Regions from separate parts of the Stutzerimonas marianensis genome, predicted to be linked through region 3. Evidence: predicted binding sites of a transcription regulator. Region 3 holds the regulator's gene; each other region holds the start of a gene.
What was found. Region 3 encodes FliA, which starts transcription of late flagellar genes. Its sites were predicted from a motif close to CTAAAGTTTNNNNNNNNNNNGCCGNTAA; they were not measured.

Region 1 (10,324 bases), on a different contig from region 3:
CGGCTGGACCGGCAACTCGGCAGCGAGCTGGGGCCGATCACACCCAATCGCCTGCGCTGGAACCCCCAGCCGTTCCCTGACACCGCGACCGATTTCATCGACGGGCTGACATGCGTGGCTGCCAACGCCGAGCCCGGTCAGCCGACCGGCGCGAGCATCTACCGCTATGCCGCGAATTGCTCGATGGAGCGGGTCTTCTTCAACGCCGACGGTGAGCTGCTGATCGTGCCGCAACAGGGCGCGATGAGGCTCGTCACCGAGCTGGGCGCACTCGAGGTGGCGCCGCTGGAGATCGCCGTGATCCCTCGCGGGATGCGCTTTCGCGTCGAGCTGTTGGGCGCGACGGCGCGGGGCTACCTCTGTGAGAACCATGGCTGCGCGCTGCGCCTGCCGGATCTGGGGCCGATCGGCAGTAACGGCCTGGCCAACCCGCGCGATTTTCTTGCGCCGGTCGCCCAGTACGAGGAGCGGGACGAGCCCGTTCAGCTGGTGCAGAAATTTCTCGGCGAACTCTGGGCGACCGAACTGGACCATTCGCCTTTGGATGTGGTCGCCTGGCACGGCAACAACGTGCCGTACAAGTACGACCTGCGCCGCTTCAATACCATTGGCACGGTCAGCTTCGACCATCCCGACCCGTCGATCTTTACGGTGCTGACTTCACCCAGCGCCATCCATGGCATGGCCAATATCGACTTTGTCATCTTCCCGCCGCGCTGGATGGTGGCCGAGAACACCTTCCGTCCGCCGTGGTTCCACCGCAACCTGATGAACGAGTTCATGGGCCTCATCGACGGCGCCTACGACGCCAAGGCCGATGGCTTCTCGCCCGGCGGCGCCTCGCTGCACAACTGCATGAGCGCTCACGGGCCGGACCATGTCTCGACTGAACAGGCGATCCGAGCCGAACTCAAACCGCACAAGATCGAGAACACCATGGCCTTCATGTTCGAAACCGGCCAGGTGCTTCGCCCCACTCGCCAGGCGCTGGAAAGCCCCGAGCTGCAGCAGGACTACGACAGCTGCTGGGCCGGCCTGACGAAAACCTTCGACAAGAACAGGAAATGACATGACCGGACATCCCCAACATGCAGCCCGTAGCTGGGTCGAATCGGCCAACGACCACCCGGACTTCTCCCTCGCGAACCTGCCGCTGGGTGTGTTCAGCCGTGACGGCGACGAACCGCGTGGGGGCGTGGCGATAGGTGATCGCATCCTCGACCTGCGTGCGGCTTGCGAGGCCGGCCTGTTCCTGGGCCAGGCACTGGACGCTGCGCAGGCCGCCAGCGGCGACAGCCTCAACGCCTTCTTTGCCCTTGGCGCACCTGCACGCAAGGCGCTGCGCGATGCGCTGCAGGCGCTGCTTGGCGAAGGCAGCACGCAGCGCGAGCAGCTACAGCGCATGGGCGAGTCGTTGTTGCAGCCGATGGAGCGTTGCCGACTGCATGTCCCGGCCCGGGTGGGCGACTACACCGATTTCTACGTCGGCATCCACCACGCCAACAATGTCGGCAAGCTGTTCCGTCCGGACAACCCATTACTGCCGAACTACAAGTACGTGCCCATCGGTTATCACGGCCGGGCATCGACCATCGATGTGTCCGGCGCCACGGTGAAACGGCCGAATGGACAGACCTTGCCGCCCGGGGCGAGCGAGCCGACGTTCGGTCCGAGCAAGCGGCTCGATTATGAGTTGGAGCTGGGGATCTGGATCGGCCCGGGCAACAGTCGCGGCGAGCCGATCCCGATCGGCAGGGCGGCGGACCATGTCGCCGGGTTCTGTCTGCTCAACGACTGGTCCGCCCGGGACCTGCAGGCCTGGGAATATCAACCTCTGGGCCCGTTTCTGTCGAAGAGCTTCGCCACCAGCGTGTCGCCCTGGGTGGTGACACCCGAGGCGCTCGAGCCTTTCCGCTGCGCCCAGCCGGCCCGACCCGAAGGCGATCCGCAACCCTTGCCGTATCTCTACGACCAGGGCGACCAGCAGCAGGGCGCGCTGGATATCGAGCTGGAAGTCCTGTTGTTGACCGATGCCATGCGGAGCAAGGGGCTGGCGGCGCAACGCATCGCGCTGAGCAGCACACGGACCATGTACTGGACGGTCGCGCAGATGGTCACGCATCACAGCGTCAACGGCTGCAGCCTGCAACCGGGCGACCTGTTCGGTTCGGGAACCCTGTCCGGCAGCAGCCCCGAAAGCCTCGGCAGCCTGCTGGAGATCACCCAGGGCGGCAAGCAGCCGCTCGAGCTGGCAAACGGCGAGAAGCGCACCTTCCTGGAGGATGGCGACGAAATCATTCTCAAGGCGCGTTGCCGTCGGGATGGCTATGCCTCGATCGGCTTCGGCGAGTGCCGCGGTCGCGTGACCGCCGCGGCTGGGATGGCGTGAACGAGGTAGGTTGCCCATATGGTGCGGCGTAGGGCGAAGGCGTTCGTACAAATGCGTGCCGGTGTTGTTGTGGTTGGGCGAATAAAGTCGCCCCTACGGTGGGGCGCGAAGGGGCTTGTCGAAGGCGAGCCTGGTGGTGGGTGTTGTGGTGGTTTTGGGCGAATGAATTCGCCCCTACGGGGGGGTGAAGGGGCTTGTCGAAGGTGAGCCTGGTGGTGGGTGTGGGGTTTTGGGCGAATGAATTCGCCCCTACGGTTGATGTAGGGGCGAACTTGTTCGCCCGGCGGGGCTGCGATGAATTGGCAGCGCCCAGTTATTCGAGCCCGGCGGTTTCCAGGCCGTTCGGCGCGGCTGGGCCGGTCGCGGCGCGGCGCATCTGTTCAGCCAAGGCGAGGGTGAAATGCTGGGCGGCTGACCAGCGCAGGTGCACCGCATCGACGAAGGCGTTGTCCGGCGTGCGCCAGTCCTTGTCGGCGTTCCAATAGGTGCCGTGGTCACCCAGGCTTGCCTGGATGCGCTGGTCGAAATCGGCCATGAAGGTGCCGTCCGGATCGTACCTTTCCTTCCACTCGGGATGCAGCGGTGTGGACACGACCATCAGTTGCTGGCCGCTCTGCTCCAGCCGTTCGCGCAGTTGGCGCAGGGCCGCGAAGCAGTTGCGGTCCAGCGCTTCGGGGCGGCCATAAAGCAGTTCGCGAGTGTTGTCCGTCACCAGCGGACCGTCGCCGTGGCGGTTGAAGACCAGCGGATCCCACTCGATCTGCCCGGCGCGCTGGGCCTTGACGGTCAGGGCGTTGCGGGCGAGTGACTGGGGCGCAAAATAGCGCATGTAGTAACCCCAGGGCGAGGCATCGCCATAGACATAGGGGTCGACATGCTCGCGGTTGAAGACCGCCGTCGGCACGCGCCAGCAACCGGCGAAATCCTGCGGGTCGGCGATCATCACCACGCTGCGAATGCCGGGTTCGCGGTCGAGCAGCCATTGCCCGACGTAGGTGGACTGGTTGGCGAACAACCCGCAGAAGGCGCCGTTCATCGGGCGCAACTCTGGCATCGCCTGGGTCAGGGCGTCGCCGTCGACGTGACGCCAGGCCACCGATGAACCGATCACCAGCAGGTTGGGCGAGCGGATCGGGTTGGCGCGCAGGAAATTCAGCTTTTCGTCCACGCAGAGGTTGTTGGAAAACGCCGGCGGCGGCAGGTTGCCGGTGCGCTCCAGGGTGAACAGTGTCAGGCAGAACAGCGCCAGGGCGCCGACTAACCCGAGGAGGACCGACAGCAGGTAGCTCGCTCGTATTCCGCCCGGCGCGCTGGCCGCACGGGTTGCCTCGTCCTCGGCGCGGGGAAGCTCTGCTGCCTGGATCATGATCTATCTCCCTTCGAGCTTGGCGCTGATGACCTGGGCGAAGTGGCCGACGTTGCGCAATGATTCGAGCTCGGCCGTGCGGAACTTGATGCCGAAGCGCTGCTCGGCCGCCACGGTGAGCATGACGTGGGTCTGGCTGTCCCAGCCGTCGATGTCATTGGCGGTCATCTCCGGGGACAGGACGATGCTGTCGTCGTCGAACACGTCGTGGAAAACCGGGGTGAGTGCCTTGAGAACTTCTGCTTCGGTCATGCCTTTACCTCGATGAAAGGGTTGGAAGTGCGGGGGCGGGTCAGGTCGTAGCGCCAGAAGGTCGCGTCGACCGGGGTGTCGGCAGGCGCCGGATGCTGGACGAACCCAAGGCGCGGATAGTGCTCGGCGACCATGGCGTTGCGCTCGGTGGGTCGGTACTCGCCGATCAGCGCGCCATAGCCGACGGCGAGGGCGGCGGTGGCGAGCACATCGAGCACGGCCTCCTCGACCTGGCGGCCAAGCACGCGACAGCTCATCAGCCAGCTGTCGATCAGCAGTTCGTCTTCAGCAAGCGACTCGTCCGGGCGAGCAAGGACCACGCTGATCAGGCCGTTGTCGCCGAACTTGTCCGCCAGCCGGATCGCCAGCGCCACGGACCGCGGGTCGCTGGCGATCCGCTCTACCTCCGCCTCGCTGTAGCGGCGCGTGGTGAGGTTGAACTGATTGGTCTTGTTGATCAGCTGGGTGCTGCGCGCGAGCTCGGCGGCGCCGATGGGCGTGGCCGTCAGCACCATCTCCAGGCCACGCAGGTAGCCTTCCATGTCGGTGGCCTGGTTCATCGCGGCCTTGCGCTCGGCATTGAGCGCATAGTTGCGGCCACGGGTGGCGTCGTCTGAAGTAAAGGAGGCCGCCTCGAAGTAGCCGGCCGCGGCGACACGGGCCGGGTAATCGGCGACGTCGTCCGGCAGTTCCGGCACGGCCACCTCGGGCAGTTCCCGGCGCACGATGTCGCGCTCGGCCGGGTTGTCGTCGACGAAGACCAGGCTATCGAGGCCGATGTCGAGCATCGAGGCGATGCGCCGCAGGTTGCCGGCCTTGTCGTCCCAGTTGGCGACGAAGGCGGCGATGTCGCTGCGCTTGAGCGCCATTTCGGGATGATCGAACGCGGCTTCGGCGACGCTCAGGTCATTCTTGCTGCACACCGCGAGGATGATGCCGCGCCGCGCCAGGAGCGCCGCGTAGCGCTGGAAGGCGAGAAAGGCTTCGCCGCTGGGCGAGCCCTGGCCGAGGTGGATACCCTCGACGCCATCGTCACCGACCACGCCGCCCCAGAGCGTGTTGTCCAGATCCAGCACCAGGCATTTGCGGGACAACCCGATGCTGGCTGCCGCGATGCGTGCCAGCTGGTCGCCATACAGCGGTGCCAGGTGCGGGCTGACCAGTTGCTTGGCCTGATGCCAGCGCAGCGGCTCGGCCAGGCCGTCGCCGTAACTGCCGCGGGCCGCTTCCCAGGCGAGATCCATGAGCAGCACGCCGTCTTCACGAGCGGCCTGGCGGATGGCCGCGTTGAGTCGCTCGATCAGCGCATAGGGCGAGGCGGGCACCAGCGCCTCGAAGGACCCGAACAGCGGTGGGTCAGCCGGCACGATCGTTTGCTGCACCACCTGCGCGGCGTGCCGCTCGCGGGCACGGCGCCAGAGCAGACGCAGCTCCTCGACACGCTCGGCGACGGCGGCATCCACCTCCTCTTGCGAGGCTTCCAGCGGCAGTTGCAGCGGCGCGTCGCGGGCATCCAGCGCCAGCAGGGTCAATTGCGGCGCGAAGGCGCTGAGCTCGGCATCGTCCATCAGCAGTGCCTGGCGGTACAGGCCATAAGGGGCGACATGCGCCGACACCGCCAAGCCGCGTTGCAAACCGGCGACCCGGATCGCCGGGACCAGATGATCGACCGTATGCGAGGCGAGCAGGGCGATGCGTAGCGGGCGCAGCCCTGGCGCACTGCATTCCCCGGCGGCGACGGCGCGCAGACCTTCGCTGGCCAGACGGTCCAGGCGCGTGGTCTGGGTGAAGTCGCGGCGGAAACCGGCGAGCCGAGCCGCCTCGGCCAGGCGGACCATGGCGTCGGGTTCGCGTTTGGCCTCGCCGATGGCGGCGCCGAGATCGGGGTGTTGCGCCAACCAGAGAAGCTGATCCATGAGCAACGGACTCCTTGTCTAGAACTGAAAGTAGAGGAACTCGGTAGGGGCGACGGAGAAGGCCACCGCGAGGGCGAAGAAGCCCATCACGCCAATGGCCAGGCCGATCACCGGGCTGGGGCTCCAGACGGCGACGGGAAACCAGCGCAGCAGCCAGTGCTCGCGCGGTGGCGCATCCAGCGCGGTGCGCACGCGCGCCATCCACTGCTGCACGTTGGGCATCAACCAGACGAAGGCGAGCAGGATCGCCAGGGTCAGGTAGTCGGACTTATCGAATCGGGTCGTCAACTCGCTGAGGCCGACCATGCCGGACAGCATCGCCAGCGCAGCGCCAACGTTGTCGGCCCGGAAGAACACCATCGCCACCACGACACTGAGGAAGGTCAGCAGCACCGCGCCGCCGTGATGCAACGGCTTGTCGCTGTCGAGCGGCAGGCCCTGGCGGGCCTTGAAGGCACGAAAACCATGGGCGACGACCAGGTAGAAGCCATGCAGCAGCCCGAACGCCACGAATTGCCAGCCGGCCCCGTGCCAGACACCCGAAACGAACATCGTCAGCACCGTGGGGTAGGCGACCAGCACGACAAAGGTGCCGAGGCTCATCTTGCCGCGACGTGGCAGCGGCTTGCCTGCGGCCATCCGCGAACGGGTGATGCGCATGACGATGGGGTTGTAGAGATAGGCGGTGAGAAACCGCGTCAGCGTCATGTGCCAGCGTGACCAGTAGTCGATCACGTTGTGCGCCTTGAACGGGCTGTTGAAGTTCACCGGCAGGCGCAGGCCGAACATCAGACCCAGCCCGATGGCCATGTCGCTGTAGCCGGAAAAATCGAAGTAGATCTGCAGCGTGTAACTGAGCGCGCCGAACCAGGCATCGTAAAGGGCGGGCACCGTGCCGTCGGCGGCAACAGCGAAGATCGGCGAGGCATTGGCGCCCAGCGGGTCGGCGATGATCACCTTCTTGAACAGCCCGAGCAGAAACACCGTGAGCCCCAGCGACAGGTTGTCCAGGCGCGGTCGGAAGGTCGATTCGTCCTTGAACTGCTTGAGCATCTCGCCGTGATGGGTGATCGGCCCCGCGATCAGTTGCGGGAAGAAGCTGATGAACAGGCAGTAATTGACGAAATCGTGTTCGCTGACCTCGCCATCATGAGCGTCGACCAGGTAGGCGATCTGCTGGAAGGTGAAGAACGAGATCGCCAGCGGCAGGATGATATCGCCGACGGACCAGCCCAGCCCGAATGCGTCATCGAGCGTGCCGAACAGGAACCCCGTGTACTTGTAGTAACCCAGCAGCGCCACGTTCGCCGCCACGCCCAGCACCAGCACGGCGCGCGAGGGGCGTCGCATCAGCAGGCCACCGAGCAGGTAGTTGAAGACCATGCTGCCGACGAGCAAGGGCACGTAGGCAGGGTTCCACCAGCCGTAGAACACCAGCGAGGCGAGCGTCAGCCAGACGGCCGCGTAGCGCTGTCGGCCACTGCCGGCGAGCAGGATGAAGCCCAGCAGAACAACCGGAAGAAAACCGGCGATGAATACCATGGAGTTGAAGAGCATCGTCCCTATCCTTGCCCAGGTGTATCCCAGTGCCGTCCTTTCAGGCCGGGACGGCGGCTGCATCCATGAGCCCGCTTCGACGATTGCGGTCGACGCGTGACGGCTCACCCCCAACGAACGATTTCGCAGCCAGGCTTCGTTCCTTAGTCGCTACTTCGGAGCCAAGTCCCAGTCCCTAGATGCGACAGGGACTTGTAAGGAAAAGTTGCGCCGTTCATCTGCCGGCAAAACCTGGCGGACAGACGGGAATGTGCGGGTAAAACAGGCGAAACGGTAGTTTTCAGACCGAGTCCCGTCTTCTGCCGGCTTTACCGTGGCTGCCGTGTACGGGGCACCGAAAGGAGGTCGTCGCGGTACAGCGAGCGGTCAAAAAATGGGCCGCTCGTCACATTCCTGATGCCGACCAGCGGAGCGGGGTGAACTTTGCGGCGGGTCAGCCGATGACCCGGGAGTAATCACACTATCTATGTGGATGCTCATCCCATGCGAATCACACTGAAACTGAAAGTTCTGCTGCTGGCGTTGGTCCCGGTCACCCTGTTCGCGCTCGTGCTCAGTGGCGCGGCGGCAAAGATTCTCCACTCGCTGGCCGAGGAAGAGATCGAAACCACCCGTGAGCGGATGATCGACGACGCCCGCGCGCGGCTCGAAGACTACATGCGCATCGGGGTCAGCAGCGTTGCGCACCTCTACGAGCCGGCCGCGCAGGGCGATATGGCCAGCCGTGACCAGGCCATCGCCATTCTGAAGAAGATCAAGTTTGGCAAGGACGGCTACTTCTTCGGTCACGATTCGAACGTGGTCCGCCTGTTCCGCGGTGAGAGTCCGGTGGACGTGGGCGTCAACCTGAGCGACCGTCGCGATTCCAACGGCGTGTATATCAACCGCGAGTTGGTTGCCGTGGCGAAGAACAACACCTACTACGTGAACTATTCCTCGCCGTTGCCGAGCAACGAAAAGGTGCAGGTTCCGAAACTCGCCTACAGCTACTACCTGCCGAAGTGGGATCTGGCGCTGGGCACGGCCGTCAACCTGGACAACATCGAAGCGGCCCTGGACGAGGTGCGCAAGGACATCGACAGTCGCGTCAATTCCATCCTCAGCAGCATCCTGGCGATCGCCGGCATCATGTTGGTCGCGCTGGGCATCGCCGGCGTAGTCATCAGCAACTCCATCGTCAAGCCGATCCAGGTGATCCGTGCTCAGCTTGATGACATCGCCGCCGGCGACGGCGACTTGACCCATCGCCTGCCGGAGAACCGCAACGATGAGCTCGGTCAGCTGGCGAGCTCGTTCAACCGTTTCGTCGGCAAGATCCACACCATGGTCAGCCAGGTCGCGGAGATGACCGGCCAGCTCACCGGCATGGTAGCCGAGGTAGCGGCGCAGGCGCAGCGCTCCGAAAAGGCCATGGAAACCCAACGGCAGGAAACCGATCAGGTCGCCACGGCGATCAACGAAATGTCGGCTGCGGCCCAAGAGGTTGCACACAGTGCTCAGGGTGCCGCCGAAGCCGCGCAGCAGACCGACAAGGAAGGCCAGCAAGCCAAGGCCGTGGTCGATTCGAGCATTCGCCAGATACATGCGCTGGTCGAGGAAATCCGCAGCAGCGGCACCTCGCTCGACGAGCTGCAGCAGGATGTGCACGCCATCGTCGGCGTGCTCGATGTGATTCGCTCGATTGCCGAACAGACCAACCTGCTTGCGCTCAACGCCGCGATCGAGGCAGCGCGTGCCGGCGAGGCGGGCCGCGGTTTCGCCGTGGTCGCCGACGAGGTTCGCGCGCTGGCCAGTCGTACCCAGCAGAGCACCCAGGAAATCCAGGGCATGATTGACCGCCTGCAAACCGGCACCAAGCAGGCCGTCGCCGCGATGGGGCGTTCGAGCGAAGCGGGCGACGCCAGCAGCGCGCAGGCCAACCAGGCCGGTGCCTCGCTGGATGCGATCGCGCAGCTGATCGCCACCATCAACGGCATGAACGCGCAGATCGCCAGCGCGGCCGAAGAGCAGACCGCGGTGGCGGAAGAGATCAACCGCAGCGTTCATCAGATCGCCACGGCGGTCGAGAACGTCGCCGAGGAAACCCAGCAGGGCGCGCGCACCGCGCAAAATCTGGCCAGCGTCGGTGAGCGTCTCGGCGGCCTGGTGCGTCAGTTCCGCATCTGAGATCACGCCACGCGTTTCTCATCGCCAATAAAAAGCCGGCACCTTGTGTGCCGGCTTTTTTATGCCCGACTGCTTGTCCCTGGTTTGCTTTGGTCTCGAGCGAGGGAAGGGCGTGGTGCCCGTTCAACTGTCGGAATAGTGTCGCCTGTTTATTGACCTTACATGGCAAGAGCTGTACAAAGCGCGTCGCGGCATTAATGCTTGTACAACTTTTCTGGAAGGTACCTATGAGCGGGCTACGTAGTCTCTTGCTTGACCTGAGTGTCAGGCGCAAGTTGTTGGCAGGCTTTGGCGTGGTGTTGACGATTACGCTGATCATTGCGTGGATCAGCTACGAATCGTTGAACTCGGTCTTCGACCGATTCGGCAAGATCAATCAGGTCGCCGATATCAAAGCCCTGGTCGCGGACGCGCGGCAGGGAGAAAAGAACTACCTGCTTCGCCGTGACCCGAGGTTTCTGGACGAGGCACGCACCGCGATCGATATGACGCAGCAAATCGCGCTGACCGCTCGCGAGGCGTTTTCCAGCGCTCAGAGCATCGAGCTGATGGACCGCATTCAGCGTGACGGTGAGGCGTATCAGGCCAGGCTCGCGGAGTTTGCCGAGGCGATGCGCAAGACGCAGCTCGCCGAAGACAACATGGAAGCGGTCGCTCGGGACGCACATGCGGGCTTCA
Region 2 (10,324 bases), on a different contig from region 3:
ACGCTGCTGGATCCGGTAATGGACGAACAGGATGAATCGGAACCACAAGCGCCTGCCGACCAATCGCCGGTCGAAGAAGTTCTGGTGATCAACGTGATCTCACGCGATCCAGCTGGCTTCCGCGGGCCGGCATTGCTGCAGAACATCCTGGAGAGCGGGCTACGATTCGGCGAAATGGATATCTTCCACCGCCACGAAAGCATGGCCGGGAATGGCGAGGTGCTGTTCTCCATGGCCAACGCGGTCAAGCCCGGGACCTTCGACCTGGACGACATCGACCACTTCACGACGCCTGCGGTCAGTTTTTTCCTTGGCTTGCCGGGCCCGCGCCATCCGAAGCAGGCATTCGACGTCATGGTCGCGGCGGCGCGCAAGCTTTCTTCCGAGCTCAACGGCGAATTGAAGGACGATCAGCGCAGTGTTCTGACGGCCCAGACCATCGAGCACTACCGCCAGCGTATCGTCGAGTACGAACGCCGGCAGATGACGCTCAAGCGTTGAGGAGCACTCCGCACCGGGCCATCGCGCCCGGTGTCTTTTTTCGGCGGCATGTTGCGGCCACTGTGTTGGTAGGCGGTCCGCTCAGGCTTCGCAAGGCTGTCGTCACCTGCTCATTCGGCTAGAATCCGACGCCTTCTTATCAACCAAGGCGCGCTGATGCGGTCGAGATCAGCACAGCCCCAGCTACGGCTCCGACATATGGTTTCCGCCCAAACTGCCGCTGAGCGCATCGCCGAATTGCGCAGCGAAATCGACGCCCACAACTATCGCTACTACGTACTCGACGAACCCAGCGTTCCGGATGCCGAGTACGACCGCTTGTTCAACGAACTCAAGGCTCTCGAAGCCGAACACCCGGAATTGGTAACGCCCGAGTCGCCGACCCAGCGTGTCGGCGGTGAAGCCCTGGCCGCCTTCGGTCAGGTCCGCCACGAGATTCCGATGTTGAGCCTGGGCAACGCGTTCGAAGAACAGGATCTGCTGGATTTCGACCGTCGGGTCCGCGAAGGCCTGGACCTGCCGGCTGGCGATCTCTTCGGCGATGGTGCGCTGGTGGAGTACAGCTGCGAGCCCAAGCTCGACGGGCTGGCGGTCAGCCTTCTGTACGAGAACGGCCACCTCGTGCGTGGTGCCACGCGAGGAGATGGCACCACGGGCGAGGACATCAGCGCGAATGTGCGCACTGTGCGCAACATTCCATTGAAGCTGCACGGCAGCGGCTGGCCTCGGGTCCTCGAGGTGCGCGGCGAGATCTACATGCCCAAGGCGGGTTTCGAGGCGCTCAATGCCCGCCAGCTCGAAAGCGGCGGGAAGACCTTCGCCAACCCGCGCAACGCGGCCGCCGGCAGTCTGCGCCAGTTGGATTCGAAGATCACGGCGAGTCGCCCGCTCGAGCTTTGCGCCTACGGCGTAGGGCGCAGCGACGGCGACCTGCCGGGGACGCATATCGGCATCCTCGAGGCGCTCAAGGGCTGGGGGCTGCCCATCAGTCGTGAACTGAAACTGGCCAGGGGCGTGGCGGAATGCCGTGCCTATTACCAGGCCATCGGCGAGAAGCGCGACGCTTTGCCGTATGAAATCGACGGCGTGGTGTTCAAGGTCAACTCGACTACCCAGCAGCGCGAGCTCGGCTTCCGTGCCCGTGAGCCGCGCTGGGCCATCGCACACAAGTTCCCGGCGCGCGAGGAGGTGACTGAACTGCTGGATGTGGAGTTCCAGGTTGGGCGCACTGGAGCGATCACCCCGGTGGCGAGGCTCAAGCCGGTCCAGGTTGCCGGCGTCACCGTGTCCAACGCCACACTGCACAACATGGACGAGGTGGCCCGCCTGGGCGTGATGATAGGCGACAGCGTGATCGTGCGACGCGCAGGCGACGTGATTCCGCAGATTCTCGGGGTCATTACCGATCGCCGTCCCGCGAATGCACGCGCCGTCTCGGTGCCCACCGAATGTCCGGTCTGTGGCTCAGCGGTCGAACGTACCCAGTTGATCAAACGCAGCAAGGGACGGGAGTCGGTCAGCGAGGGCTCGATCTATCGCTGCGTTGGGCGTCTGGCCTGTCAGGCACAACTGAAGCAGGCCATTATCCATTTCGTGTCGCGCCGGGCGATGGACATTGACGGGCTGGGCGACAAGATCGTCGAACAGCTGGTCGATACCGGCCTGGTGTCCTCACCCGCCGATCTCTATTCGCTCACCTATGAGCAGGTGCTCGGGCTCGAGGGGTTCGCCGAGGTGTCCAGCCGTAACCTGATCAAGTCCATCGATGCCAGCCGCACGCCAAGTCTTGCCCGATTCGTTTTCGCCCTCGGCATTCCCGACGTTGGCGAGGGGACGGCCAAGCTTCTGGCGCGCTCACTTGGATCGCTTGACCGAATCAGCCGGGCGCTGCCGGACGTGTTGATCTACCTGCCGGACATCGGCCTGGAAGTCGCGCACGAAATTCACAGCTTCTTTGAAGACGAGCACAACCAGCAGGTCATCCGCCAATTGCGCGAGCGCGGCGTTGAGCTGCAGGAGGAGGGCGAGGTGCACGCCGAGTTTGCCGCCTGTGCGACGCTGGCCGGCCTGCTCGATAACCTGAATATTCCTTTTATCGCCACGACCGGGGCCAAGCGTCTGGCCGAACGGTTCGGCACGCTCGATGGCGTGATCGAGGCCGACTGGCTCGACCTGCGCCAGGTCGAACGCCTGAATGAAAAGGCCGCTCGCGCGCTACGCGACTATTTTGATGACCCAGCCAACGCCGACCGAGCGCGCGCCATAGAAGCGCAGCTTCGTGAATTCGGTATGCACTGGCAAAGCGAAAGGAAGTCGGCGCAGGGTTTGCCTTTGGCTGGCCAGACCTGGGTGCTCACCGGCACCCTGGAAAGCATGAGCCGCGACGAGGCCAAGGCAAAGCTGGAGGCGCTCGGCGCGAAAGTGTCCGGCTCGGTATCGGCCAAGACCACCGTCGTCGTCGCCGGCCCGGGCGCGGGCTCAAAGCTGGCGAAAGCCAACGAGCTGGGGCTCGCCGTGGCGGACGAGGATGACTTCCTCAAGCGTCTATCAAGCCTGGGTGCTTGAAGCGCCGAACGGCCGGGCGTCCACGACCCCGGCCCCATTGGCATACACACCGAACCCACCCATATGAGCCAGCTTGCTGGCGCTCGCTCCAATGCTGCTGGCGGCCAGCCACGCTCGCTGCTCATCCTCGCGAACCCCAATCCAGCCACCCGAGGCCCTGCGTATGGCTCCAACGGGTCTGCGCGGCGCCCCTTACACCATTTCCGGCTAAAGTTTTCCACCACCCGTCCGAAACCCTGTGCAGGCGGGCTCGCTTGGTTGCGAATCCGCCGGTGTCGTACAGGTTGTTCCAGGGGCTTGCAAAAAAATTCAAATGCCTCCTAAAGCTCACCGAAACGACGCCGATAAGCTAATCGAATGCGAACTCAATGGGTGCCTGGGCAAACAGCCGGCCCGGAGTCGCAAGCTCAGGCAACCAAAGTAACTAGCGCCCTTGGAGGCACATCATGGCTCTTACAGTCAACACCAACGTCGCTTCGCTGAACACGCAGCGCAACCTGAATTCCTCGTCCAATTCGCTGGCCACTTCCATGCAGCGTCTTTCGACCGGCAGCCGTATCAACAGCGCCAAGGATGACGCCGCAGGTCTGCAGATCTCCAACCGTCTGACCAGCCAGGTCAACGGCCTGAACGTAGCGGTCCGTAACGCCAATGACGGTATCTCCTTGGCGCAGACCGCAGAAGGCGCGCTGCAACAGTCCACCAATATCCTGCAGCGTATGCGCGATCTTGCCCTGCAAGCAGCTAACGGCAGCAACGATTCCAATGATCGGTCTGCGCTGCAGAAAGAAGTGGGCGCTCTCCAGAACGAATTAACTCGAATCTCCGAAACTACGACATTCGGTGGTCGTAAGCTGCTGGACGGCTCGTTCGGTTCAACCTCCTTCCAGGTTGGCGCAAACTCGAACGAAACCATCGACGTTTCGATAGGCAATGCAAGCGCAGCCAAGATCGGTGCTTACACTTCGGATAAGGCCGGCTCGGCTCTTGGTGTGGCTACTGCTGCAGCAGGTGATGCATCCGGTACGTTGACCATCTCCGCCAACGGTAAGGAGTATGACGTTCAAGCGTTCACTGCAACCGATACGGCTGGTGAGATTGCCAAAAAAATCAACCAGGTCGGTTCGCCGGTAAAAGCCTCTGCGCGTACTGATGCGGTCCTGACTAAAGCTGCCAGCGTAGCAACGTTCGATCTGAAAATTGAAGTATCCAAGACCAATACTGGAACCGCAGACTCCACTATTGATCTGAAGGGCCTCACCACTTTTGATCAGGTTGTAAGCGCTGTTAACTCTAGCGGTGCCGGTATCTCTGCCAAAGTAAACGGTGACGGCACTCTCGAAATCAGTTCGGCAGATGGTGCTGCAATCAAGTTTACCGCCTCTGGTTTGCAGGCTGACGGGACAACCGCCATTGCTGGTGCCGACCTTACGGTGCAAGCGCGTTCCGCAGAGGATAGCGACAGCGATAATGCTGGGGATCTTTCCACTGCAGCGAACATCGGTGCTGGTACTGCTGTAGCGAACGGCGCGTTGAAACTTAGCTCCTCGGCTGCATACTCGCTCTCGACTGCCACCGCGGCCGATGTTGCAAAAATCACCGGTGAACCCGCAGGGAAGTTGGCCAAGATCAGCGATGTCGACGTAAGCACTGCCTACGGCGCTCAGAACGCAGTTGATGTAATCGACGCAGCCATCGCGTTCATCGACTCGCAACGTTCCGATCTGGGTGCTGTACAGAATCGCTTCGACAACACCATCGCAAACTTGCAAAGCATCTCTGAAAACGTGTCCGCCGCTCGCGGCCGTATCCAGGACACCGACTTCGCGGCCGAAACTGCGAATCTGAGCAAGAACCAGATCCTCCAGCAGGCTGGTACTGCGATCCTGGCTCAGGCCAAGCAGCTGCCGCAGGCTGTTCTCAGTCTGCTGCAGTAAGCGCGGCATAACGGATGGGGCGGTTTTCCCGCCCCATCGATTCATTGAGAGGTGAATCATGGACGTCGCAAGATCAGTGGGTGTCCCGCTTGCGTCATCCTCGCCTAGCAACGCGATGCCCAGCTTCCGAATGGAGGCTGGGCTTTCGTCGTTGGGGGGCGAAGATGAATCAGGCAAGCCTGGGCAGCGAATAGACGTAAATGAGGCGGTTGAACGAATCCGCACGCAAGTGCAGGGACTTCAACGCGATTTGAACTTCAGCGTGGATGACTCAACCGGTCAGGTAGTCGTTCAGGTTTTGGATGGCGACTCAGGTAAGGTGGTTCGGCAGATTCCATCGGAAGACCTTCTTCGCTTGGCCGAGCGGCTGGATGAAATGCGCAGCTTGCTGTTTGAAGCGAAGGCATAGCGGCACGCTTTTTGATTGTTCGACTTGATACGGTAGAAGCTGCGGTTTTTTTGACGAGGTGCAGGCTATGGCAGGCGTAACGGGTATTGGATCCGGAATTGATATTGACAGTATCGTCGCTGGAATGGTCGCCGCCGAGCGTGCCCCTAAGGAATCCCAGCTCGCTACACTCGAAAAGAAAACCACGACGCAGATTACGGCTGTTGGCGCGCTGAAATCAGCTATCAGCGAATTTCAGGCGGCACTCACGTCGTTGAACAAGCCGGACCTGTTCCAGGCGCGCTCGGCGAGCTCCAGCAAATCTGATTTGGTCGGTGTAACAGCGAGCACGACGGCCGGAGCTGGTAGTTACCAGGTCGAAGTCAAGGCGCTGGCTGCAAGCAGTAAGGTTGCGCTGGCCGCGGTTAGCAATACGGCCGAAGCGCCTGCTCGTTTTGCAACCGGCTCTCTGGCAATTTCGCTGGGCGTTCCGGGTGATCCGCCGTCCAAGGAAACGTTCTCCGTTAACATAGACGACAGTAATAACACCCTGGCCGGGGTGCGTGACGCCATCAATACGGCCGGAAAGGACATGGGTGTGAGCGCAACCATTGTCACCGATGAGCACGGTTCCCGGCTCGTTCTGAGTAGCAGCAAGACTGGAGCGGGGAGGGATATCAGCGTAGCGGCGACAGATACGGGTACGCCACAAGACGGTCAGCTGAGTTTGTCGTCTCTCGCCTTTGACGGTTCTGCGTCTGCTACTGCTGCTGGCCCTCGGGTGATCTCTCCGGCTCAAAGCGCGGAACTCTATGTTGACGGGCTAAAGATTGTCAGTGAAAGCAACGCGGTCGCGGGCGCAATAGAAGGGGTCACGCTCGATGTTAAAGCCAAGACTGCGACAGGCGAGCCCCTGACGATCACGGTGGCTGAAGACAAAGCTGGGGTTAAGAAGCAGACCCAGTCATTCGTTGATGGCTACAACAAGCTGATCGGCGTGGTCAACGCTCAAACCAGAGTTACTTCGGTAGGGGAGGGCAAGGCGCCGGTGGCCGGTGCGTTGGTAGGTGATGCTACGGCACGCGCGCTGCTTAATACGATCCGCAATGAACTGGTCAATGTGCAGGGCGATGGTGCGCTGCGTGCGCTGACCGACCTGGGCATTACGACGCAGAAGGACGGAACCCTCGCAATTGACAGCACGAAGCTGGACAAGGCGATGGCGAGTAATTTTGCCGAGCTGCCCGCACTGTTCACTGGCGAGCAGGGGCTTGCCGCGCGTTTGGACAATAAGCTCAAGCCCTACACCGAAACGGGTGGCATTCTAGAACAGCGCAACAAGGCGATGACCGAAACGATCTCTAAGATCGATGATCAGAAAGAGGCGCTCGCGCGCCGTATTACATCGCTGCAGGAACGGTTATACAAGCAGTTCAACGCAATGGATACGCTTGTAGGGCAGCTCACTAATACGTCTTCGAGTCTGCTTGCTTCCTTGGAAAACCTGCCTTGGGCGGCGAATAACTCCAAGCGCTAGTCAACATAAGCAAGGCCTGCTTCGGTTGTGCTGCGGCTTAGTTCGGCTCTAGTCTGTGCCGTCGCAGGTGGGCAGGCGACGGTCGTTGTTGCTCTATGCGGGTATCCGCTGGCCATCATCTGAACTGCGCTTTGATGCTGCCATCCTCGAATTTTTCAGTGTTTGGCTATCAAGCTTGAGCCACCCCGACCGATAAGCTGTACATGCAATTGATGTGGCGAGGGGCTCATCCAAAATGAACGCAATGGCAGCAATGAGGCAGTACCAGCAGGTCGGTGTAAAGGCGCAGGTCACCGAGGCTGATCCGCATCGCTTGATCCAGATGCTGATGCAAGGCGGGCTGGATCGTATCGCTCAGGCCAAAGGGGCGATGGAGCGTGACGAACTAGCCGAGAAGGGCGTGTTGATCGGCAAGGCCCTGAACATCATCGGTGGCCTTCGCGGTGTACTGGATAAAGAGGCGGGTGGCGAGCTGGCCGATAACCTCGATCGCTTGTACGAGTACATGAGCACCCGACTGTTCGAGGCGAGCCGTCACAATGATGTCAGCAGGCTGGACGAAGTAGCCGGTCTGCTGGCTGAGATCAAATCGGGCTGGGATGGCATTGCAAGCCAGGCAGGGTAACCCGCTTCGTCCTGGTGGACCTGAGGGAGTATGGGCACCGGTCGATTATTCGACGGTGCCCTTTTCATTAGCGGTATTCGCAGAGGTAGGCGGTATCGCTAGCGACTTTCAGCTGGAACTTGCTATTGGCCGGTACGGTGAACTTGGAACCTGCGCCGAAGGTTTCAAATGTTTCACGGCCGGGTAGTTTTACGTCAAGACTGCCGGCTACGACATGCATGATTTCGAGCTGGCTGGTACCGAACTCATAGTCACCAGGTGCCATCACACCAATGGTTGCGGAGCCGGCTGCCATCTCGAATGCGATCGATTTGACAGTACCGTCGAAATACTCGTTTACCTTGAACATTCCAATTGCCTTCAAGCGCGGAAAAAGGGGCGCTCAGTATGCCCAAGCGCTTAGCGCTCGTCATCAGTCGCTACTTATCGATATCTGCGTGCTGGACGCTGCGCGCCTCGCTATTATTGGCGCGTCTTGGCTTGGAGGTGCTTGATTGGATTGTCGTCCTGGTTGTGGAGCCTGTTGCGTCGCGCCTTCGATCAGCTCTTCGATTCCAGGCATGCCTCATGGCAAGCCGGCAGGCGAGCGTTGCGTGCATCTGACTGAGTCGAATCTATGTGCGATATTCGAAAGCCCGCTGCGCCCTCAGGTCTGTGGCGCGTTTAGAGCCGACATTGATCTATGCGGGGGCAGCCGAGAGGATGCCATTCGTATGCTTGGTTGGCTGGAGCGTGAAACGGCCTGAATTCAAAAAAACAGCGCAAGGCGGAGAAATCCAAAACGAAAAAGGCTGCCCTTGGGCAGCCTTTTTTCATTTCCAGCCGACTTGATCAGCGAGGCATGTCGCGCTTCGGATGACCGGTATACAGCTGACGCGGACGTCCGATCTTCTGACCGTTGGCGATCATTTCCTTCCAGTGAGAGATCCAGCCCACGGTACGTGCCAGGGCAAAGATCACGGTGAACATGCTGGTCGGAATGCCGATGGCCTTGAGGATGATGCCCGAGTAGAAGTCGACGTTCGGGTAGAGGTTACGTTCGGCGAAGTAGGGGTCGTTCAGTGCAATCTCTTCCAGCTTCATTGCCAGCTCGAGTTGCGGATCGTCGATACCCAGCTCGCCCAAGACTTCGTCGCAGGTCTGCTTCATGACCTTGGCGCGCGGGTCGAAGTTCTTGTACACCCGGTGACCGAAGCCCATGAGCTTGAACGGGTCGTTCTTGTCCTTGGCCTTTGCCAGGAACTTCTCGATGTTCGACACATCACCGATCTCGTCCAGCATGGTGAGTACGGCTTCGTTCGCGCCACCATGTGCCGGGCCCCAGAGCGCTGCGATGCCGGCGGCGATACAGGCGAATGGATTGGCGCCAGTGGAGCCAGCAAGGCGAACGGTAGAAGTGGAGGCGTTCTGCTCGTGGTCAGCATGCAGGATGAAGATGCGGTCCATGGCCTTTGCCAGCACTGGGCTGATCGGCTTCACTTCACATGGCGTGTTGAACATCATGTGCAGGAAGTTCTCCGCGTAGTTCAGGTCATTACGCGGATACATCATCGGCTGGCCCATGGAGTACTTGTAGACCATGGCCGCGAGGGTCGGCATCTTGGCAACCAGGCGCACCGCCGAAATTTCACGGTGATGCGGGTCGTTGATGTCCAGAGAGTCGTGATAGAAGGCGGAGAGCGCGCCGACGACGCCGCACATGATAGCCATTGGGTGCGCATCGCGCCGGAAGCCGTTGAGGAACGACTTGAGTTGCTCATGCACCATCGTGTGGTTCTTGACGGTGCTGACGAACTTGGCCTTTTCCTCTGCGGTCGGCAGCTCGCCGTTGAGCAGGAGGTAACAGGTTTCCAGGTAATCGGCTTTCTCGGCCAGCTGCTCGATTGGGTAGCCGCGATGCAGCAGCACGCCTTTGTCACCATCGATGTAGGTGATCTTGGATTCGCAAGAGGCGGTCGACATGAAGCCGGGATCAAAGGTAAAGCGACCCGTGGAGGTCAAGCCTCGTACGTCGATTACGTCGGGGCCTACGGTACCGGTTAGAACGGGCAGTTCGATGGCGTCTGCGCCTTCGATGACCAACTGCGCTTTTTTGTCAGCCATGTATGGCCTCCTGTTTTATGCTTGGAATCATCATGGCCCCCCACGCAGGGCCCGCATCACTATAGTGAGATAAGCCACAAAGTCAATTTGCGCGGACCCTCGTCGCAGAGGGGGTTTGAGGGTGAATTCGCAACACAGATTGACTGTTTACGGCATTTATATTGGGGTCGCCATCCGCCTTTAGTGGCACTTCACCACATTGTCATTAGCCACCTAACTGTTTATACTCGGAAACCGACCGGCAGGGGGCTCACAGGCAGTTTTCCTGTAGGTTGTCACTCGTGGGTGGCGGGTACCGCCTGGTGCTCTTCCCAACAACTTTGCCCTGTGTCTCGGGGCTCTCAAGTGTGAAAAAAGCCGTGAAAAGCCAACGACCTGTAAACCTAGATATTAGGACAATAAAACTACCTATCACTGCCTATACCTCGATCCTGCATCGTGTGTCCGGCGTGGTTCTGTTCGTCGGTGTCGCCATTATGCTACTCGCGCTGGATACCTCGCTTTCTTCTGCCGAAGGCTTCGAAGAGGTGAAGGCGGTTCTGGGTAGTCCGCTGGCCAAGTTGGTGGTCTGGGCGCTGCTGTCGGCGCTTCTCTATCACCTGGTAGCTGGGGTGCGTCACCTGATCATGGATGCCGGGCATGGCGAGACGCTGGAAGGCGGCAAGCTG
Region 3 (10,324 bases):
CAGACGAAAGGTTACCCATTGCAGGACTGGATCATCGGAACCCTGCGCGGAAGTCATTTTCATAGCCCACCCTCTTCAAATACCGCTGCGGCGGTTGATTCTATCGGTAACGGGGATCGCTCGCGCGAGCCCACTGGTTGTTCGTTCAGGACGGTATGCCCTTGAGGTGACGCGTCGCCCCGCTGGCGATGAGTTCGGCCAGCGCGGCCACGTCGACCAGCGCGCACATATGGTCGATTACCGTTCCGGCAAGCCATGGACGCTGCGTACGTTGCGAGCGCCATTTGACTTCCTTCGGATCGAGGCGGATCGACCGGCTCACGTGGTGCACCGCCAGCCCCCACTCATAGCCCTGCACGGAAATGACGTACTGCAGGCCTTCGCGGCAATCGTCACGGTATCGGTCGGCCATCACCCAGCGTGCGGTGTCCAGCACCTTGAGATTCCCGGCCTGGCTGGGCAGGATGCCGAGAAACCAGCTTGGCTGGCCGAACAGAGGAGTCAGGTCCTGGCCGGCCAATGGATAGATCGAGCCGAGACTGACCAGGGGAACCGCCAGTGTCAGGCCTGCAACGTCGAACAACAGGCACTCGAACGGTTCCTCGCCCCACTCCGGCTGGCCCGAGTCGGCTTGCGTCGGACCGCCAGGCCCTTGGCGCATCGCATCCAATTGCGCGATCGGCTCGACCAATCCGACCGGCACCTGCGGCGGCACCTCCGGCTCAAGCTCGAGCAGCGCGGCCGGCTCGAGCCTCTCCGGCTCGGGCATGGCAACAGGCACGACTACCGGTGCCGGCCGAACCGCCTCCGCCGTCGTGACGACGGCTGCTGGCCGAACGGGCTCGAGCGGCGCCGCGGCAGGCGCGACCTCACGCAGCGGGACGACGCGTTGAGTGTCGCGACGCTGTTCTTCGAGCACAGCAGCCTGGAACTCGTCCTGGCTGACCGACTCGGCCAGTTCCATGGCGTCCTGCAGCAAGGCGTCGAGGTACGACTGCAAGGTCTGCTGCGATCGGCTTTCTTTAAGAAGGGTACGGCTCATGAAACCAACTCGTGAGTACCAACTGGATAGGCTATCGGCTGCATCGGCCATGAACTTGAGGCGCGATCAGCCCCGTACGTCGACTCAGGCGACCTGGGTCGTTTCCTGCGCGGCGAGCAATGCCTTGAGCAGAGCCCGATACGCGATTACCGCACGGCTGTTCGGATCGTACTGCGACGGTACCAGCCCCGCCAGGCTCGCATCGCGCAGCCGGGTATCGATCGGGATGAAGGCCTGCCACAGATGGTCCTGATAGCCGTTGCGCAACAGCTTGAGCGTATTCATCGAGGCCTGGGTCCGGCGGTCGAACATGGTCGGCACGATGGTGTACGGCAACGCCTGACGGCGAGAACGATTGATCATCTTCAGGGTACTGACCATTCGCTCCAGTCCCTTCAGCGCCAGGAACTCGGTCTGCACCGGAATGACCAGCCGCTGGCTGGCCGCCAGCGCATTGACCATCAACACGCCCAGCAGCGGCGGGCTGTCGATGATGGCGTAATCGAAATCCTGCCACAGCTGCGAAAGGCTCTTGGCAATAACCAGCCCGAGCCCGTTCTGGCCCGGCGACTGGCGCTCCAGCGTCGCCAGCACGGTACTCGACGGCAGTAGCGATATCCGCTCATGGCTCGTCGGCACCAGCAGCTCCCGGGGCAGACCCTCGGGTACGGTGCCCTGATGCTGGAACAGGTCGAACACGCTGCGCTCGATGTTGTCCGGGTCCTGGCCGAAATAGCTGGTCATCGACCCGTGTGGGTCAAGATCGAGCACCACGACGCGCTTGCCGGAATCGGCCAGCAAGCCAGCGAGCGACACCGACGTCGTGGTCTTGCCCACCCCACCTTTCTGATTGGCTACAGCCCAGACTCTCATACGCGTTTTTCCATCCGGATAGCACCAGACCGGCCTCTGCCCCGCCGGCCGTGTCGGCGACGGGGAATTGACGAAACTGCCTCGCGGCACCTACTGATCGGTAGCGGCTGCACGTTGTATGCCAGGCCGAGCCTCGCTGGTGCGCCCCACATCCGACACGCTCCGGCGGACGTCCAGGTTGCGCGAGATCACCAGGATCACCCGCCGGTTGCGTGCCCGCCCCTCGGCCGTGGCGTTGTCCGCCACGGGTTGAAATTCACCATAGCCCACGGCGGCCATTCGGGACGGATTCACACCGCCGGCAGCCAACATCCTCACCACGCTGCCCGCCCGTGCCGCCGAGAGCTCCCAATTGGTCGGGTAGGCCGCCGTGCTGATCGGCAGGTTGTCGGTGAAGCCTTCCACGCGAACCGGGTTGTCGAAGGGTGCCAGAATGTTGGCAACCTTCTCGAGCATGCCGAACGCCTGGTCATTGGGCAGCGCGTCGCCACTGGGGAACAACAGGCTGGAATTCAGTTCGATCTCGACCCAGAGTTCATTGCCGCGGACGGTCAGCTGATTGGTTTCGATCAGGTCGGCGAAGGCGCTGCGCATGCTGCGCACGATGCTGTCGAGCGGATCCACGGGATTGGCTGTGGCCGCGTCCGATTCAACGACCGAGGGCGTGTCGTGCTGACTGGAGCGAGGCCGCTCCTCGCCGACCGGGATCGGCATGATGGAACGGTCAGGCTGGTTGAACACGCCGACCAGCGAATCCGAAAGGATCTTGTATTTGCCTTCGTTGAGCGAGGAAATCGAGTACATCACCACGAAAAACGCGAACAGCAAGGTGATGAAGTCAGCATAGGAGACCAGCCAGCGCTCGTGGTTTTCGGGTTCCTCATGCGTTCTGCGGCGTGCCATGTTCAGTGGCTCCCGCAGCGGCATGCGCCGAGCTTTCGCGAGCGTGGCGTCGCGATCTGATCAAGGGTCTGGATGCGCTGCATACTGGGGTCCCCGCGGATGGCGTCGACTCGGTCAATCCATGAAGCCTTGCAGCTTCATCTCGATCGAGCGTGGGTTTTCGCCTTCGGCGATCGACAGCACGCCTTCTAGCAGCATTTCGCGGTACGCCGTCTGCTTCTGCACGACGCTCTTGAGCTTGTTACCGATCGGCAGCACCAGCAGGTTGGCGAAGGCCACACCGTAGATGGTCGCGACGAAGGCCACGGCGATCCCGCTGCCAAGCTGGCTGGGGTCGGCGAGATTACCCATCACATGGATCAGGCCCATCACCGCACCGATGATGCCGACGGTCGGTGAGTAGCCGCCCATGCTCTCGAACACCTTCGCCGCGCGCAGATCGCGGGTTTCCTGTGTATAGAGATCGACTTCGAGGATGCTGCGAATCACTTCCGGCTCGGCCCCATCGACCAGCAGTTGCAGCCCTTTGCGTGCGTAGGGATCGGGTTCGATTTCCGCTACGGGCTCCAGACCCAGCAGGCCTTCCTTGCGTGCGATACCGCTCCAGCCAGTGACGAGCGCAATGCCACCGAGCATGTCGATGCGGGGCGGAAAGAAAATCCAGCGAACGATCGACATCGCCCGCATGAAAACGGACATCGGTGTCTGCAGCAGCACGGCGCCGAGCGTCCCGCCCAGCACGATCAATGCAGCAGGCCCGTTGAGCAGGGCGGAAGCATGGCCGCCCTCGAGAAAGTTACCCCCGACGATGGCGACGAATGCCAGAACCAGCCCGATGAGGCTGAGTACATCCATCAGATACAGGCCTCGCTCAGGTGCCGGCCGATCTCGTCGAGGCCATAGACCGCATCGCTGAGGTTCGCCTTGGCGACGGCCATGGGCATGCCATAGATCACGCAGCTCGCCTCATCCTGGGTCCAGACCTGACTGCCACTCTGCTTGAGCATGCGCGCGCCCTCGCGCCCGTCGGCGCCCATGCCGGTCAGGACCACGGCCAGAACCTTGTCCTGATACGCCTTGGCCGCAGAGCCGAAGGTCACGTCGACACAGGGGCGATAGTTGAGCCGCTCATCCCCCGGCAGGATACGAACCGCGCCGCGGCCGTCGACCATCATCTGCTTGCCACCCGGCGCCAGCAACGCGAGCCCCGGCCGCAACAGGTCGCCATCCTCGGCTTCCTTCACCTGGATCTTGCAGAGTTTGTCCAGGCGCTCGGCGAAGGCCTTGGTGAAAGCCGCCGGCATGTGCTGAATGAGCACGATGGGCGCCGGAAAGCTGGCCGGGAGTTGGGTCAGAACGCGTTGCAGCGCCACAGGTCCGCCTGTGGAAGTGCCAATGGCCACGAGCCGATAGGCCTTGCGGCGCGGTGCCGGCGAACTGGAAGCCGGTGCCGGCTGCGCATGTCCGGTTGCCGCTGGGGACGCCGTGGTGTGGCGCGTCGAAACCGGCGCGGTGCGGCTGGACAGCGAGGGCGACGTGCTAGACGTGCCGAGATGGCTGCTGTAGCGGCGGTTGCTGCGCGCGATGGTGTGGATCTTCTCGCACAGCAACTGCTTGACCTTGGCCGGGTGGCGAGAGATGTCCTCGAAGTTCTTAGGCAGGAAATCCACCGCGCCGGCATCAAGCGCATCGAGGGTCACCCGTGCGCCTTCGTGCGTAAGCGAGGAGAACATCAGGACCGGCGTTGGGCAGCGCTGCATGATCTGCCGTACCGCTGTGATGCCGTCCATCATCGGCATCTCATAGTCCATGGTGATGACGTCAGGCTTGAGCGCCTGCGCCTGGTCGATCGCCTCGCGGCCGTTGGTCGCGGTACCAACCACCTGGATGTTCGGGTCTGCCGAGAGAATTTCCGAGACCCGGCGCCGGAAGAAGCCGGAGTCGTCGACGACCAGAACCTTGACTGCCATAAAACACTCCTAGCGACAGCGGCCCCGCAGGAGCCGCCGCCCAGATGATCAGACCCGGCGCGCGTAGCGCTTGAGCATGCTGGGAACGTCGAGGATCAGCGCGATCCGGCCGTCGCCCGTGATGGTCGCGCCGGACATGCCAGGCGTGCCCTGCAGCATCTTGCCCAGCGGTTTGATCACGACTTCCTCCTGGCCGACCAACTGGTCGACGACGAAGCCGATGCTCTGGTTGCCGACGCTGAGGATCACCACGTGCCCCTCGCGCTGCTCCTCGTGCTCGGCGCCCTGAACCAGCCAGCGCTTGAGGTAGAACAGCGGCAGGGCCTTGTCACGCACGATGACGACTTCCTGCCCGTCGACCACATTGGTGCGCGACAGGTCGAGGTGGAAGATTTCGTTGACGCTGACCAGCGGGAAGGCGAACGCCTGGTTGCCCAGCATCACCATCAGGGTCGGCATGATCGCCAGAGTCAGCGGGACCTTGATCACGACGCGCGAGCCCAGCCCCTTGGTGGAGAACACGTTGACCGTGCCGTTGAGCTGGGAGATCTTGGTCTTGACCACGTCCATCCCAACACCGCGCCCCGACACGTCGGAGATCTCCGACTTGGTCGAGAATCCCGGAGCGAAGATCAGGTTGTAGCACTCCAGATCGCTCAGGCGATCGGCGGCATCCTTGTCCAGCATGCCCTTCTCCACCGCCTTGGCACGCAGGATGTTGGCATCCATGCCCTTGCCGTCGTCGGTAATCTGCAGAAGGATGTGGTCGCCCTCCTGCTCGGCGGACAGCACCACACGTCCGGTGCGCGGCTTGCCGGCGGCTTCCCGCTCTTCGGGCGTCTCGACGCCGTGGTCGACGGCGTTGCGCACCAAGTGCACCAGCGGATCGGCCAGTGCCTCGACGAGGTTCTTGTCCAGGTCGGTCTCTTCGCCGACGAGCTCCAGGTTGATTTCTTTCTTCAGGCTGCGCGCCAGATCGCGAACCAGGCGCGGGAAACGGCCGAACACCTTCTTGATCGGTTGCATGCGCGTCTTCATCACCGCGCTCTGCAGGTCGGCCGTGACCACATCCAGATTGGACACGGCCTTGGACATGGCTTCATCGCCGCTGTTGGAACCCAGGCGGACCAGGCGGTTACGGACCAGTACCAGCTCGCCCACCATGTTCATGATTTCGTCGAGCCGCGCCGTGTCCACGCGCACGGTGGTTTCCGCCTCGCTGACCGGCTTCTCCGGCGCCGGCGCTGCCGCAGGTTTGCTGGGCGCGGCAGACGCGGCCGGCTTGGCTGGAGCGGCCTTTTCAACCGGTTTGTCCGACGCGGCGGCCGCTGGCTTGACCGCGGCCTTCGCGGTCGGAGCGGTGGCGACTACTTCAGGTTCGAACTTGCCCTTGCCGTGGAGCTGGTCGAGCAATGCCTCGAATTCGTCGTCGGAGATGTTGTCCCCGGCCGGCGCTGCAGCTTCGGGTTCGACCGGGGTAGCCGACGCCTGGGGCGCCTCGGCGAACTGACCCTTGCCATGCAACTGGTCCAGCAGCGCTTCGAACTCCTCGTCGGTGATTTCATCGCTGGCCGGCTGGGCGGACGTAGACACTGCCTCGGCGGACGGTTCGGTGCCGGTCGCGGTCGCAAACTGGCCTTTGCCGTGCAACTGATCCAAAAGCGATTCGAATTCTTCGTCGGTGATCTCATCACCGCTAGCCGCGGCCGGGGCCTCCGCTGCCTCGTCGAGTGCGCCGAGGAACTGCTCGAACTCGCTGTCCGCGTTCACAGGCTCGGGGGCGGGCTCGGCCGCCACGGCAACCGGTTCGGCAGCGGCCGGCGCAGCAGAAGCCGGCTCGGCCAGGCGCGACAGTGCCGCCAGCAGCTCCGGCGTGGCAGGCGTAATCGCGGTACGTTCACGCACCTGACTGAACATTTCGTTGACGGAGTCCAGTGCCTGCAGCACGACGTCCATCAATTCCGAGTCGACGCGACGCTCACCCTTGCGCAGGATGTCGAAGACGTTTTCGGCGATGTGGCAGCACTCGACCAGTTCATGCAACTGGAGGAAACCCGCACCACCCTTTACCGTATGGAACCCGCGAAAAATCGCATTGAGCAAGGCTGCGTCATCGGGGCTGCTCTCCAGCTCCACCAGTTGCTCTGACAATAGTTCGAGAATCTCGCCGGCCTCTACCAGGAAATCCTGGAGGATTTCTTCATCGGCGTCGAAGCTCATATTTCACATCCCCTAAAAGCCCAGGCTCGAAAGCAGATCGTCGACATCGTCCTGCCCGGATACGACATCCTCACGTATATCGGCATGCATCTGCGGACCTTCACCGTGGGAAGGGCCTTTTTCTAGTTTTTTTCGTTCCTGCTCTGCGCGCAGCTCTTCGCGGTCGTGCTGGATACCCGCGACGCGATCGACCTGGCCGGCCATCAGCACGAGATTGAGCAGGTTGCTTTCGAGTTCGGTGATCAGTCGCGTGACTCGCTTGATCACCTGACCGGTCAGGTCCTGGAAATCCTGAGCAAGCATGATCTCGCTGAGGTTCTCCGACAGCTGGGTCCCGTCGTTCATGGTCCGCTGCAGGAACTGATCGAGCCGCTTGACCAGGTCACGAAACTGCTCGGCATTCATGTCGCGGCGCATGAAGCGCTGCCAATCGGCGGTCAGGCTCTGTGCCTCGTAGCTGACGTAGTTGACCAACGGCGCGGATTCCTCGACGAGGTCCATGGTCCGGTTGGCCGCCTTCTCCGTCATTTCCACGACATAAGACAGCCGGTCGGTTGCATCGGTGATCGGGGACGGGTCGCCCCCCGTCGCACAGGTGTCCATCTCCAGTTTGACGATGGCGTTGTGCAGTTCCCGGGTGAGCTTGCCGACTTCCTGATACAGCCCCTGGTTCCGAGCCTGGTTGAGCTCGTTGAACATCTGGGCCGCTTCTTCGAATCGGCCCTGCTGGAGGCTTTCGATCAATTGGGGTGCGTGAGCCTTGAGCGTCGCTTCGAACTCCGCCAGGCTTTGGTCTGCTTGCGTCATAGTGCCCTCGCGGCGTTACTTCAGCCGTTGACGCGCTCGAAGATCTTCTCGATTTTCTCTTTGAGTACCTGAGCCGTGAACGGCTTGACCACGTACCCGTTAACACCGGCCTGCGCGGCCTCGATGATCTGGTCACGCTTGGCCTCGGCCGTCACCATCAGCACCGGCAGGTGCTTGAGGCGGTCGTCCGCACGCACCGCGCGCAGCAGGTCGATGCCGCTCATGCCGGGCATGTTCCAGTCAGTGACGAGGAAATCGAAACTGCCGCTCTTGAGCATAGGCAGTGCAGTGGTGCCATCATCCGCCTCGGCGGTGTTGGTGAAGCCCAGATCGCGCAAGAGGTTCTTGATGATCCGTCTCATCGTCGAAAAGTCGTCGACGATGAGGATTTTCATGTTCTTGTCCAAGTACACCTCCGTAAATCCCGAAATCCCAGAACCTGCTCAGGGTCTGTTGCGGGCTTCGTTCATGAAGCTCGCCCAGAGCAGTTTCTATTCGCGTTTTCTTGAGAACCGACCTATCGAGCGCGCCATTCGCCGAGACGGGCCCGCAGGCGCGCCGCACACTGGCTGTGCAGCTGACTGACCCGTGACTCGCTGACGCCCAGAACCTGGCCGATTTCCTTCAAATTCAACTCTTCGTCGTAATACAGCGACAGCACCAGCTTTTCACGTTCGGGCAGATTGGCGATCGCATCGGCCAGGGCCTGCTGGAAACGCTCGTCCTCGAGATCACGAGACGGTTCCGGATGTGCACTGGCGGCATCTTCACCGAACTCCCCGTGCTCGCCTTCGGTCAGCAGATCATCGAAGCTGAACAGGCGGCTGCCCAGGGTGTCGCCCAGAATGCCGTAGTACTCATCGAGACTCAATTTAAGTTCGGCCGCAACCTCATGATCTTTAGCGTCGCGTCCGGTTCTGGCCTCGATTGCGCGTATCGCTTCGCTCACCATCCTCGAATTGCGGTGCACCGAACGCGGCGCCCAGTCGCCCTTGCGGACCTCGTCGAGCATGGCGCCACGAATGCGAATGCCCGCGTAGGTCTCGAAACTCGCCCCCTTGCCGGAGTCGTACTTCTTCGACGCCTCGAGCAGGCCGATCATGCCGGCCTGCATCAGATCGTCGACCTGCACGCTGGCCGGCAGCCGCGCCAGCAGGTGATAAGCGATGCGCTTGACCAGCGGGGCGTACTGCTCGATGAGCTGGTACTGGGAGTCTTTAGCCACTTTGGTGTTGTACATAACCGATTCCAGCCGCTGTCAGTCGTGTGCGTTTGCGGTGGGCCTGACCAGGCGCTCCACAAAGAACTCAAGGTGGCCACGCGGGTTCGCCGGCAGCGGCCAGGTGTCGATCTTCTGCGCGATGGCCTTGAACGCCAGCGAGCATTTGGCTCGCGGGTAGGCCTCGTAGACCGCGCGCTGTTTCTGAACGGCCTTGCGAACCGCCTCGTCGTAGGGAACCGCGCCGACGTACTGCAGGGCGACGTCAAGAAAACGTTCAGTCACCTTGGTCAGCTTAGCGAATAGATTGCGTCCTTCCTGCGGGGCGTGCGCCATGTTCGCCAGCACCCGGAACCGGCTGATGCCGTAGTCGCGGTTGAGCAGTTTGATCAGCGCGTAGGCGTCAGTGATCGACGTCGGCTCGTCGGTGACGACCAGCAGGACCTCCTGCGCCGCCCGCACGAAGCTCACGACACCGTCGCCGATGCCGGCGGCCGTATCGATGATCAGCACGTCGATGTCGTTGCCGATTTCGCTGAAGGCCTGAATCAGACCGGAATGCTGCATCGGCGACAGCTGCACCATGCTTTGCGTGCCGGACGCGGCGGGCACGATGCGCACGCCGCCCGGCCCCTGGATCATGACATCGCGCAGATCACAGTCACCGGCGATCACGTCCGCCAGGGTGCGCTTGGCCGTCAAGCCGAGCAGCACGTCGACGTTGGCCAGGCCAAGGTCGGCGTCGAGCAGCACGACACGCCGACCGAGGTCGGCCAGCGCCAAGGAAAGATTGACCGATACGTTGGTCTTGCCGACGCCACCTTTGCCGCCGGTCACTGCAATAACCTGTACGGGATGAATACCCATCATCAAACGCCTATATCTTGCTGGGGCCCGCAGGCCATCGATGCGTTCAGCCCGAACGCGTCTAGTGTTTCGCTCTCACGCAGCGCCCTGTTCATCCCGCCCTCCGCGAAGATCCGTTGTACAGGCCGGAGAACATGTCAGCCATCGTTTCCTCGCTGGGCGACTCTTCGGATTGCAGACTCACCGCCCGGCTGACCAGTTGATGCGTCCGTGGCAGCTGGAGATCCTCTGGAATGCGCGGACCGTCGGCGAGGTAGGCAATCGGTAGATGCTGGCTGATGGTCAGCCCGAGCACGTCGCCCAGAGTACCCGCCTCGTCAAGTTTAGTCAGGATGCAGCCCGCCAGCCCGCAAGGCCGGTAGTGATGCCAGGCCGCCTTCAGCACCTGGCTCTGGCTGGTCGCCGCGAGCACCAGATAGTTCT

Region 1: a site for FliA is predicted at 7,897-7,924, ahead of MST27_RS06515 (methyl-accepting chemotaxis protein). Genes of this name have one in related genera too.
Region 2: a site for FliA is predicted at 3,274-3,301, ahead of MST27_RS08160 (flagellin). Genes of this name have one in related genera too.

The regions. Positions count from the first base shown of each region.
Region 1 covers NZ_JALGRD010000003.1:139,149-149,472, forward strand. The annotation lists gene hmgA (homogentisate 1,2-dioxygenase) at 1-1,068, shown strand, start outside; gene fahA (fumarylacetoacetase) at 1,070-2,389, shown strand; gene MST27_RS06495 (hypothetical protein) at 2,703-3,755, opposite strand; gene MST27_RS06500 (acyl carrier protein) at 3,759-4,007, opposite strand; gene MST27_RS06505 (HAD-IIIC family phosphatase) at 4,004-5,923, opposite strand; gene MST27_RS06510 (MBOAT family O-acyltransferase) at 5,942-7,480, opposite strand; gene MST27_RS06515 (methyl-accepting chemotaxis protein) at 7,964-9,646, shown strand; gene MST27_RS22740 (HAMP domain-containing methyl-accepting chemotaxis protein) at 9,874-10,324, shown strand, end outside.
Region 2 covers NZ_JALGRD010000004.1:83,813-94,136, forward strand. The annotation lists gene zipA (cell division protein ZipA) at 1-501, shown strand, start outside; gene ligA (NAD-dependent DNA ligase LigA) at 700-3,066, shown strand; gene MST27_RS08160 (flagellin) at 3,513-5,003, shown strand; gene MST27_RS08165 (flagellar protein FlaG) at 5,119-5,412, shown strand; gene fliD (flagellar filament capping protein FliD) at 5,480-6,928, shown strand; gene fliS (flagellar export chaperone FliS) at 7,164-7,553, shown strand; gene ppnP (pyrimidine/purine nucleoside phosphorylase) at 7,621-7,902, opposite strand; gene MST27_RS08185 (YkgJ family cysteine cluster protein) at 8,048-8,299, shown strand; gene gltA (citrate synthase) at 8,385-9,656, opposite strand; gene sdhC (succinate dehydrogenase, cytochrome b556 subunit) at 10,004-10,324, shown strand, end outside.
Region 3 covers NZ_JALGRD010000002.1:173,263-183,586, forward strand. The annotation lists gene MST27_RS03830 (chemotaxis protein CheW) at 1-63, opposite strand, end outside; gene MST27_RS03835 (CheW domain-containing protein) at 146-1,042, opposite strand; gene MST27_RS03840 (ParA family protein) at 1,127-1,915, opposite strand; gene motD (flagellar motor protein MotD) at 2,006-2,818, opposite strand; gene MST27_RS03850 (flagellar motor protein) at 2,933-3,673, opposite strand; gene MST27_RS03855 (protein-glutamate methylesterase/protein-glutamine glutaminase) at 3,673-4,788, opposite strand; gene MST27_RS03860 (chemotaxis protein CheA) at 4,837-7,008, opposite strand; gene MST27_RS03865 (protein phosphatase CheZ) at 7,021-7,815, opposite strand; gene MST27_RS03870 (chemotaxis response regulator CheY) at 7,836-8,210, opposite strand; gene fliA (RNA polymerase sigma factor FliA) at 8,333-9,055, opposite strand; gene fleN (flagellar synthesis regulator FleN) at 9,074-9,901, opposite strand; gene flhF (flagellar biosynthesis GTPase FlhF) at 9,993-10,324, opposite strand, start outside.